Linked DNA regions of Lentimonas sp. CC4. The protein of the gene in region 1 interacts with the protein of each later gene in a pairwise test. Links are inferred from orthologs where the notes say so. Each region holds a gene or a part of one and is shown on either strand. Other genes may lie near its edges.

The links.
Region 2: the proteins of GZZ87_RS11150 (region 1) and def interact in binary tests that used the Escherichia coli proteins (3 or more experiments, as listed by UniProt). The link is inferred for Lentimonas sp. CC4 from one-to-one orthologs.

The regions. Positions count from the first base shown.
Region 1 is NZ_CACVBO010000001.1:2,598,294-2,602,466, reverse strand. The notes cover bases 824-3,808. They hold GZZ87_RS11150 (aspartate-semialdehyde dehydrogenase), read right to left. Parts: upstream 2,831-3,808; coding sequence 1,817-2,830; downstream 824-1,816. Other genes in these bases: GZZ87_RS11140 (hypothetical protein), read left to right, coding at 3,468-3,808; GZZ87_RS11145 (L,D-transpeptidase), read left to right, coding at 2,878-3,369; GZZ87_RS19905 (hypothetical protein), read right to left, coding at 1,578-1,706; GZZ87_RS11155 (hypothetical protein), read left to right, coding at 1,193-1,513; GZZ87_RS11160 (transposase), read left to right, coding at 824-874. In the rest of the region: more of GZZ87_RS11160, read left to right, coding at 1-823; more of GZZ87_RS11140, read left to right, coding at 3,809-4,173.
Region 2 is NZ_CACVBO010000001.1:1,226,171-1,230,291, reverse strand. The notes cover bases 566-3,498. They hold def (peptide deformylase), read left to right. Parts: upstream 566-1,707; coding sequence 1,708-2,289; downstream 2,290-3,498. Other genes in these bases: fmdA (formamidase), read right to left, coding at 2,872-3,498; GZZ87_RS05400 (zinc ribbon domain-containing protein), read right to left, coding at 2,458-2,778; GZZ87_RS05410 (protein-disulfide reductase DsbD domain-containing protein), read right to left, coding at 566-1,436. In the rest of the region: more of GZZ87_RS05410, read right to left, coding at 1-565; more of fmdA, read right to left, coding at 3,499-4,089. UniProt on the Escherichia coli protein: Removes the formyl group from the N-terminal Met of newly synthesized proteins. Requires at least a dipeptide for an efficient rate of reaction. N-terminal L-methionine is a prerequisite for activity but the enzyme has broad specificity at other positions.

The DNA of each region.
Region 1 (4,173 bases):
AAAAAGCTTCCTGAAATGCTTGGACGAGGTGTGCATTGCAATGGGTTGGCGTCTGTATGCTTGGTGCCTAATGAGTAATCACTACCACCTATGCATCGAGACTCCTGAACCAAATCTGGTAGAGGGGATGCGTTGGCTGCAATCTACTTTTGCGAATCGTTTCAATCGCTTTCATCACGCCAACGGCCATGTGTTTCAGGGGCGGTATAAAGCTATCTTACTCGATGGAGATGCCTTGGGTGCTGTCTGCCACTACATACATTTGAATCCTGTGCGTGCTGGATTGGTTGAAGCGGCGGAGTTGGAGCAATATAAAAACAGTAGTTTTGCCCAGCTATGGTATCCCAGTCGGCGATCCGCTTTCGAATCGCCTGAGGTTGCTTTAGAGTTTGCGGGCGGACTGGTAGACAGTCGTGCCGGTCGCAAAAAATATCGAGAGTATTTAGACTGGCTTTCACAGAGCGAAGGCGATCAGAAGCAGATGGGCTTTGAAAAGATGTCGCGAGGTTGGGTGAAAGGCACGAAGGATTTCAAGCGAGCGATCCTGGATGACCTCAAGGACGAGCAGATACAAAGAGTCGTGGAAGCGGAGGCTTCGGAAATGCGCGAGCCACGTTGGGAACGAACGCTGTGCGAGGGACTCGATACGATTAACTACGAAGCGGAGGATCTTTTGTCTGGACGAAAGGGGCAAGGATGGAAAGTCGACCTCGCTCGATATTTAAGGGAAGTGCATCTGGCTCCCTATCGTTGGATTGCCGAAAATTTGCACATGGGTGCTCCCTCTTATGTCCAGAGTTTAGTCAGTCGCCGCCGAAAGCAGGATCCCTCAAAAGAATGGATATTACTACAAAAACATGAAAAATTGGACTGACCCTTTTGTCCCACTCTTTTGTCCCACTGACCCTTTTGTCCCACTTGTCGAGGCGAGTGGTCACTGCTGTGCACCTGTTACAACATTAAGCGAGTAATCAAGTTGTTGGGCGTCAAAACGCTCCTAGAGGCCATGTAGGGAGGTCTTTTTTGATCAAATAGGCGCCAATGTGATGACAACTTCCATATCGCCTCAATATTAAGCTTCAGAAAGCCTTATAACCTGATAAAACATAAAATCACAGGTAAGTGAGTTCGAACGAATATACCCGAACTCGTTTTGAATTTTAACACAGACTCACGTTGGACAAATTTAAGAATGAATAATATCCCTTTTTTAATCACAGCGATTGCTACCGTAGTTTTCATGAAAAGAAGCAATTATGGTTGGGTTGGATCTATCCTAACTGGTATCTTCGCTAGTCCTCTGATTTACATATGCGTCTTTGCTATAATAAATCTGGGAGTGAATCTTTTGCTCGGAATACTCAAAGTCAGCGAGGATGTCTTAAGTAATGAAACAGTAATTATTGGCTCAACTGTGCTTGTGATCACGATTTGGCTCATTGCAGGTTTCTTTATGTCTCAAAGCGTAAGAGCAAAAACAAAGTCCAACCAGCCGATTGTGGACAACGGCTAAAGCCGTGCCACATCTCATCGATATCCAAAAGAAGTGAAGGTTTGACCACAGATCGCACCGATTGTCACAGATCAAAGAAGGCGCGGTGAATCTCCAACCAGAAGCCATCCGTGTTCTCTGTGACGTAGGTCTGCGGCACGACTGAGCTCGCCGAAGTCCGGAGATGGCGCAGCAATGCCAGTATCACGCTCACACCTCTCAAAAATCAGGATGTGCACAGTGGAGACAACCAAACAGGCACAAAAAAAAACGGGTGAACCGATCCGATTCACCCGTTGATTAAAAAAGTTCGCGACGCGCGCTCTAGCCGATCTTGCCCTTTTGATGCAACAACTCAGCGATTTGAATCGCGTTGAGCGCAGCGCCCTTCCAGAGCTGATCACCGGTCACCCAGAGTGCGAGTCCGTTTTCGAACACATTGTCCTTACGGATACGGCCGACGCCACAAGGCACCACCTCGGAGTAATCGATTGGCATCGGGTATTCCAGTTTCTCAGAATTATCGACGAGCTCGGAACCTTCAAAGGCTTCAATCGCAGCCTTCGCGGCTTCGACGCTCACTGGCTTTTCAAATTCAGCGCTGATCGAGATCGAGTGCGCACGGAAGACCGGCACGCGCACACAGGTGCAAGTGACACGTAGATTGTCGAGACCGAGAATCTTTTTGCCCTCATTGAGCATCTTCATCTCTTCCTTGGTGTAGCCATCTTCGAGGAAAGCGTCCACATGCGGCAGTAGATTGAATGCGATCTGGTGTGGATACACATTCTTGACGAGCTCCTCGCCCTTCGCCCATGCGCGCGCTTGTTGATCGAGCTCGATGAGTCCACCCGCACCACTGCCGGAAACGGCTTGGTAAGTGGATGCGATGAACGACTTCAGGCCGAATGCCTTATGCAGCGGATACAGTCCCATGAGGGAAATCGCAGTCGAGCAGTTCGGATTCGCAAGGATGCCCTTGTGGTTATCCACCGCGTCTGGGTTAATTTCTGGGATGACGAGCGGCACATTCGGGTCTTGGCGAAAGGCCGAGCTGTTATCCACAACGATGCAGCCGCGCTTCACCGCTTCGTCTGCAAATTTAAGGGTTTGATCACCGCCCGCGCTAAAGATCGCGATATCAAGGCCGTCGAAACTCTCAGGAGTCGCTTCCTCGATCGTCCAGGTCTTGTCACCATAGGACTGAGTCTTCCCTGCAGAACGTGCAGATGCGAGCAAGTGAAGTTCCGAAATTGGGAACTCACGCTCGTGGAGAAGACGAATGATTTCTTGACCGACTGCGCCGGTCGCTCCGAGGATGCCTACTTTGTATGCCATTTGATTTTATAAAGGAAAGCGGGCGTGTAAAACAAAGCTGTGAGGCCTTGTCAATCACGCCGACACATCGCCAGATAATCGTTTCGATTGAAAGACAGGAACTTGCACTCATTTCCGATGGTGTAATCCAGCGTGTTTTCTCGATTTCCACATCGAAGAATCCACCCTCCTGCCTCGCGGATTCCTACGGCACGCCGCTCGGCCTCCACGCGTTGGCCGATAAGATAGGCGACGGTGCGCCGCTCGGCATGGTGTTTAAAGGACGCGTGCCAACCGGTCAGAAATCCTCGGAATACTCAGAGGAGGAGCAGGCGCGTAACCTGATCACCACCCGAATCATTCGCCTACGCGGCCTCGAAACAGGTAAAAATAGTGGTCAGGGCTGCGATAGCTACGACCGCTATGTCTACATTCACGGCACCAACCACGAGGATCGAATCGGCGAGCCCTTTAGCGGCGGGTGCGTTGAAATGCTCAATGCCGAAGTCATCGAGTTATTCAATGCGGTTCACGAAGGTGATCTAGTGTGGGTTCGCTAGATAAAAAAAAATCGCACAGTGCTGAAACTTTGTCCGTAATGAATCGATCCCATTGAGTCCGGCTCTCCGCCACCCCAATCATCATTGATCTCATTACCATGAAACGCTCGTCATTCTTACTCTATTGCGGAGTCTGGTGCGCCAGTATCGCACTCTCCTTTTTTATCGGTCGCTCACTCTCGTCGAGCAGCGCCAACACCGAGCAGAGTGCAGTGAAATCACTGGGTTCCGCTCAATTAAAAGCAAAGGTCACCGCCGCTCAAACAGAGCCGAGAACCTTCACCACCAGCGAAGGTGATGACGCCCTAGTAGCGCTAGAGCAGCTGCAAGATACGAGCGCCGCAATGACCCGCGACCTGCTCAATGCCGCGCTTGCCTTGCCGATGTCAGACCCAGGCCGCTCCAACACGATCAACGATCTGCTCAAGCAACTTGCCGCGACCGACCCACTGTCAGCGCTCGACATGGTCAACGGCCTATCCTCACTGCGCGACGCCGAGCGTGCGCGTAACGACATCCTTGAAGTCTGGGCTAGCAACGAGCCAATGGCCGCACTGGCTTGGGCAAATACAGAGCTCGCGGACGTGCCTGCCAATCTGCGCGATTCACAGATGCAAGCCATCATGCGCGGCTTTGCTGAGACCAACCCCAAAGGCGCCTTCGACTATGCGAATGCACTGAGCGAAGACACCACAGCGGATTCGCGTCTGAAAAACCGGCTATTGAGCGAAGTGATCGAGACACAAATCCGTGCCGGTGGCGTCGCCGACGCGCAAGCGACGATCGCACTGATGCCCGATGGCT
Region 2 (4,121 bases), 1.4 Mb from region 1 along the record:
AATGGCGACGCGAGACCGAGCCCCATCACACCGAAAATTAACAAGCCCGTCGCCGCATTAGCCTGCACGGCGATCCCACTCACTGAAGCGACCAGCGGCCCCATGCACGGCGCACCGACGACTGCGGCCAGCACACCCATGCCAAATGAACCCAGCGCATCGTTACGCTTCGAAACCTTGGTATCGGCGCCCACGAGGCTGGTGCCAATTTCGAACACGCCCATCAAATTCAGTGCGAATAGAAAGAACACCACCGTCAGCACCACCACGAAATTCGGGCTCTGCAGCTGAAAACCCCAGCCGATCCGCTCACCCACTGAACGCAGCGCCAGCAGCACGCCAGCCAATGCGAGAAAGCTCACCACGACCCCAGCGGTATACGCACCACCATGCATCAAGGCCTGCGCCTTGGATTGCCCTGAATGCTTGAGCAACGAGAACACCTTGAGCGACAACACCGGCAGCACGCACGGCATCACGTTCAGAATAAATCCACCGAGAAACGCCAACAGCAACCAACCCGGCAGCCCCAAATTCAATAGCATGCCCTCAAATCCAGTCGCAGCGGGCACGGCTCCCGCGATCGGCCCCTGAGCCATCGGTGCTGCCACCGTCTCGCCAATCGGCAAATTCACCGCCCAGTTCCCCGAAGCGGATTGTAGCACGCCAGACACGGTCGCCGTCGGCGTATCCTTTTGAGCGACATCCAGCACCGCCTGTAAACGAGCCGTATTCGGACTCACAAACTCAAAGACCTGAGGCGCATTGGGATCCACGATCCCCTCCACATCGACATACAAATACAAATCCTCCGGAATCGAAGGCCCCGCACCTTGCTCAATGGTCAGTAACAGTGCCCCATCGTTCAACGTCGCCGCGAGCCCCCAAGGTGCGCCTTCGATAGGCAACGCAGCACGCGCCGCCTCAAATTTACCCGCAAACTCACTCGGACTCGCAGTCGCAGCCACTGGCAACTCCAGGCTCAACTTCGCATCACCCGGCATGCATTGCTCCTTACAAGCCAACCAAAACGCATCGCCGGTAATCGTCACCGACTCGCCCACAACCGCCGACTCTGGCACGGAAATCGGCACCATCAGCGTCACCGTATCTTCATACGCATAACTCATCAGCCCGCCCAACTCGATCCGCTCGGGTGCTGGCCATTCGATCTCACCTGCGACAAAACCCTCAGGCAACTCCCATTCAATCTCCACCGGCAAGCCGCTCGCACCCGGATTTTCCCAATATAGATGCCAATGCGTCTCTAACTCAAAATCCAGCGCGACAGTCAACGTCTGCCCCGGCACCGCCGCCGCCTGCTCCGCAATGAGGTCAACCGTCACCGCCCCCACCGTCTGCGGAGCCGCACGCAACAAGCCCGCGGAGACAAGCAATGTAGTAAAAAGAAAGAGAAAGAGGAACCGTTTTTTCATAAAGTGCAGATGCATAACTACCGAACAAGATATGCCAGCCCCCGAACTTATTCCAATAACTGTTTTATTGCCGTCTCAAACAGCGCGGCGAGGTCTTACCACTCCCACCCTGCACTTTTTCCTATGCCTGTGACGTTTAAATAGTAGCGAACCAACATCAGCTGATGCCACTGCCAGCTTCACAGAATATGATGCGCGGCAGTATAGCACTCCGACAACTCACCGCCCCAAAAGCTTTACAAGCGCGGCTCGCAGTTTCAGGTTTCTATCCATGCTTTTAAGAGTCACTCAATACGGCGAACCCATCCTACGCAAAGTCGGCGATCCCATCACAGAATTCGATGACGCCCTTGCGCAGCTAGCGGACGACATGGTCGACACCATGTATGACGAAGACGGCATCGGCCTGGCCGCCCAACAAGTTGGACTCGCACTACAGTTTTGCGTGATGGACGTGCGCCCGCCCGAAGGCGAAAAGCCGCCCTTTGACTACACATTCGACGGCAAACAGCCGCCCCTCGATCTCATCATGCCGATGGCGATCGCCAACCCAAAGGTCACCATCATCGACCCGACCGAAGACGTTTACGAAGAAGGCTGCCTCTCGTTTCCCGATGTGCGCGGCAAAATCACGCGCCCCATCGGCGTGCGTTGCGAATTTCAGGACACCGAAGGCAACCCACACGTGCTCGAAGCCACTGGCCTCCTCGGCCGCTGCATCCTGCACGAGACCGACCACCTAAATGGCAAACTCTTCATCGACACCATGGACAAGCGCGACCTCCAACGCATGGCGACGAAGATCAAAAAGATCCGCCGCAACAGCCGCGACTATTTGAAGCTGCATAAGTAGCACGTCTACTGGCTCAGTAGGGGCTTTGCTTGCGAAGACCGCGCATGTGCAAGCGGTGGCGAATGCAGTGAGTGGTTCGAAGCTTTGTGGTGCTTTCGAAAGGGGTTTGAACGTTTGCCACGTTTCTGTGATGTCGCGGTCTTCGCACGCAGAAATAAGCGAATCTCACTAAACCGCGTGCTCAATCACCCACGAGCGCGGGCCATTGTATGATTCCACTTTCGGCTTTTGACGATGGCTCGGCGGAATTAAGCCCGGTGCTTCATGCCCGCAATTAGCACTACAAATATGCGGCTCAAACTGGCTTTTAATATTACGCTCAATCGCCTTCTTCTTCGCGGGATCCATATGAGAAACTTTCGCCATCGAATAAGCGCGAGGCGACAGTTTACCGCAATCCGGACAAGGTGCCGGATGCTTACGAAGTCCCATGGGGCGGAGCTGCTCAAATAGGCCATGCTCCTTACAGTTGTATTCAAAAAGTGTCATTGTCGTTTAATCATTAAAGTTAGAAAAAAGAGGGTTCGGCCAGAGGCGCCTGAAACTACAACAGGCACCTCCGACCTCGCCCCCGAAAGTGCGCTATGCCTTCGCCAAATCAGTGCCCGGAGTCACTGATGCCTTCGGCCCTTCCGCATTCGGCTTAATATTGAAGTCGAAAATGTCTGTCGGCAGGAAGAGCGTCGCACAAGCATTCGGGATATCAACAATTCCGCTGATATGCCCTTCCACTGGTGCCGTGCCCAAGATCGCATACGCTTGTTCGCCCGTGTAGCCAAACTTCTTCATATACTCGATCGCATTCAGACATGCTTGGCGATAGGCCACATGCACATCCAAATAGTGCTGCTTGCCATTCTCATCGACTGAGATCCCCTCGAAGATAAGGTGATTGCTATAACGCGGCTCCATCGGGCTAGGCTCAAAGATCGGATTAATCACTCCGTATTTCTCTACGCCCTTCTTGATCAAGTTCACACGAATATCGAGATAGCCTGCCATTTCAATCGCGCCACAGAAAGTGATCTCACCATCGCCTTGCGAGAAGTGGATGTCCCCCATAGAGAGACCACCGTCTTTCACATAGACCGGGAAATACACTTTTGAGCCACGCGTCAGATTCTTAATATCACAATTACCGCCGTGCTCGCGAGGCGGCACGGTGCGGGCTGCTTCTTTAGCCGCCTCTGCTGCCTCAGAAGGAGACATGCGCCCCATGTGCGCGGTCTCAGGATACGGCAACGCTGCCAACGGTGGCACTCGCTCAGGATCTGTATCAAACAGCTCCTTCTCGCGAATATTCCAATCATCCAGTAATTTTTGAGATGGCAAACACCCGATCAACCCGGGGTGCATAATCCCGACAAACTCTACATTCGGAATGTGACGTGAGGATGTTTTGATACCATGAAAGTCCCAACACGCCTTACGTGCGTCCGGATATTGTTCGGTCAAGAAGCCACCGCCGTTTTCTTTAGCGAATAAGCCGGTGAAGCCCCACTCAAAATCATCCAACACGCCCACATCTAGAATTTCGACGACCATCAAGTCACCAGGCTCCGCACCCTTCACACCGATCGGTCCACTCAGATAGTGCACCTTGGTCAAATCGACTTCTTTGATGTCAGTGGCATCATCATCATTGCTAATTTGACCACCCGTCCAGTCGACACATTCCACGCGAAATTCATCGCCCGGGTTTACCATCGCCACCATCGGGATGTCAGGGTGCCAGCGATTATGGATGACATCTTGCTCTTCCGGTGGGGTGTTCAGGTCGACTTTGATTAATGTTTTCATCGTTTTTTCCTTTTTTTGTTATTATTCCTTTG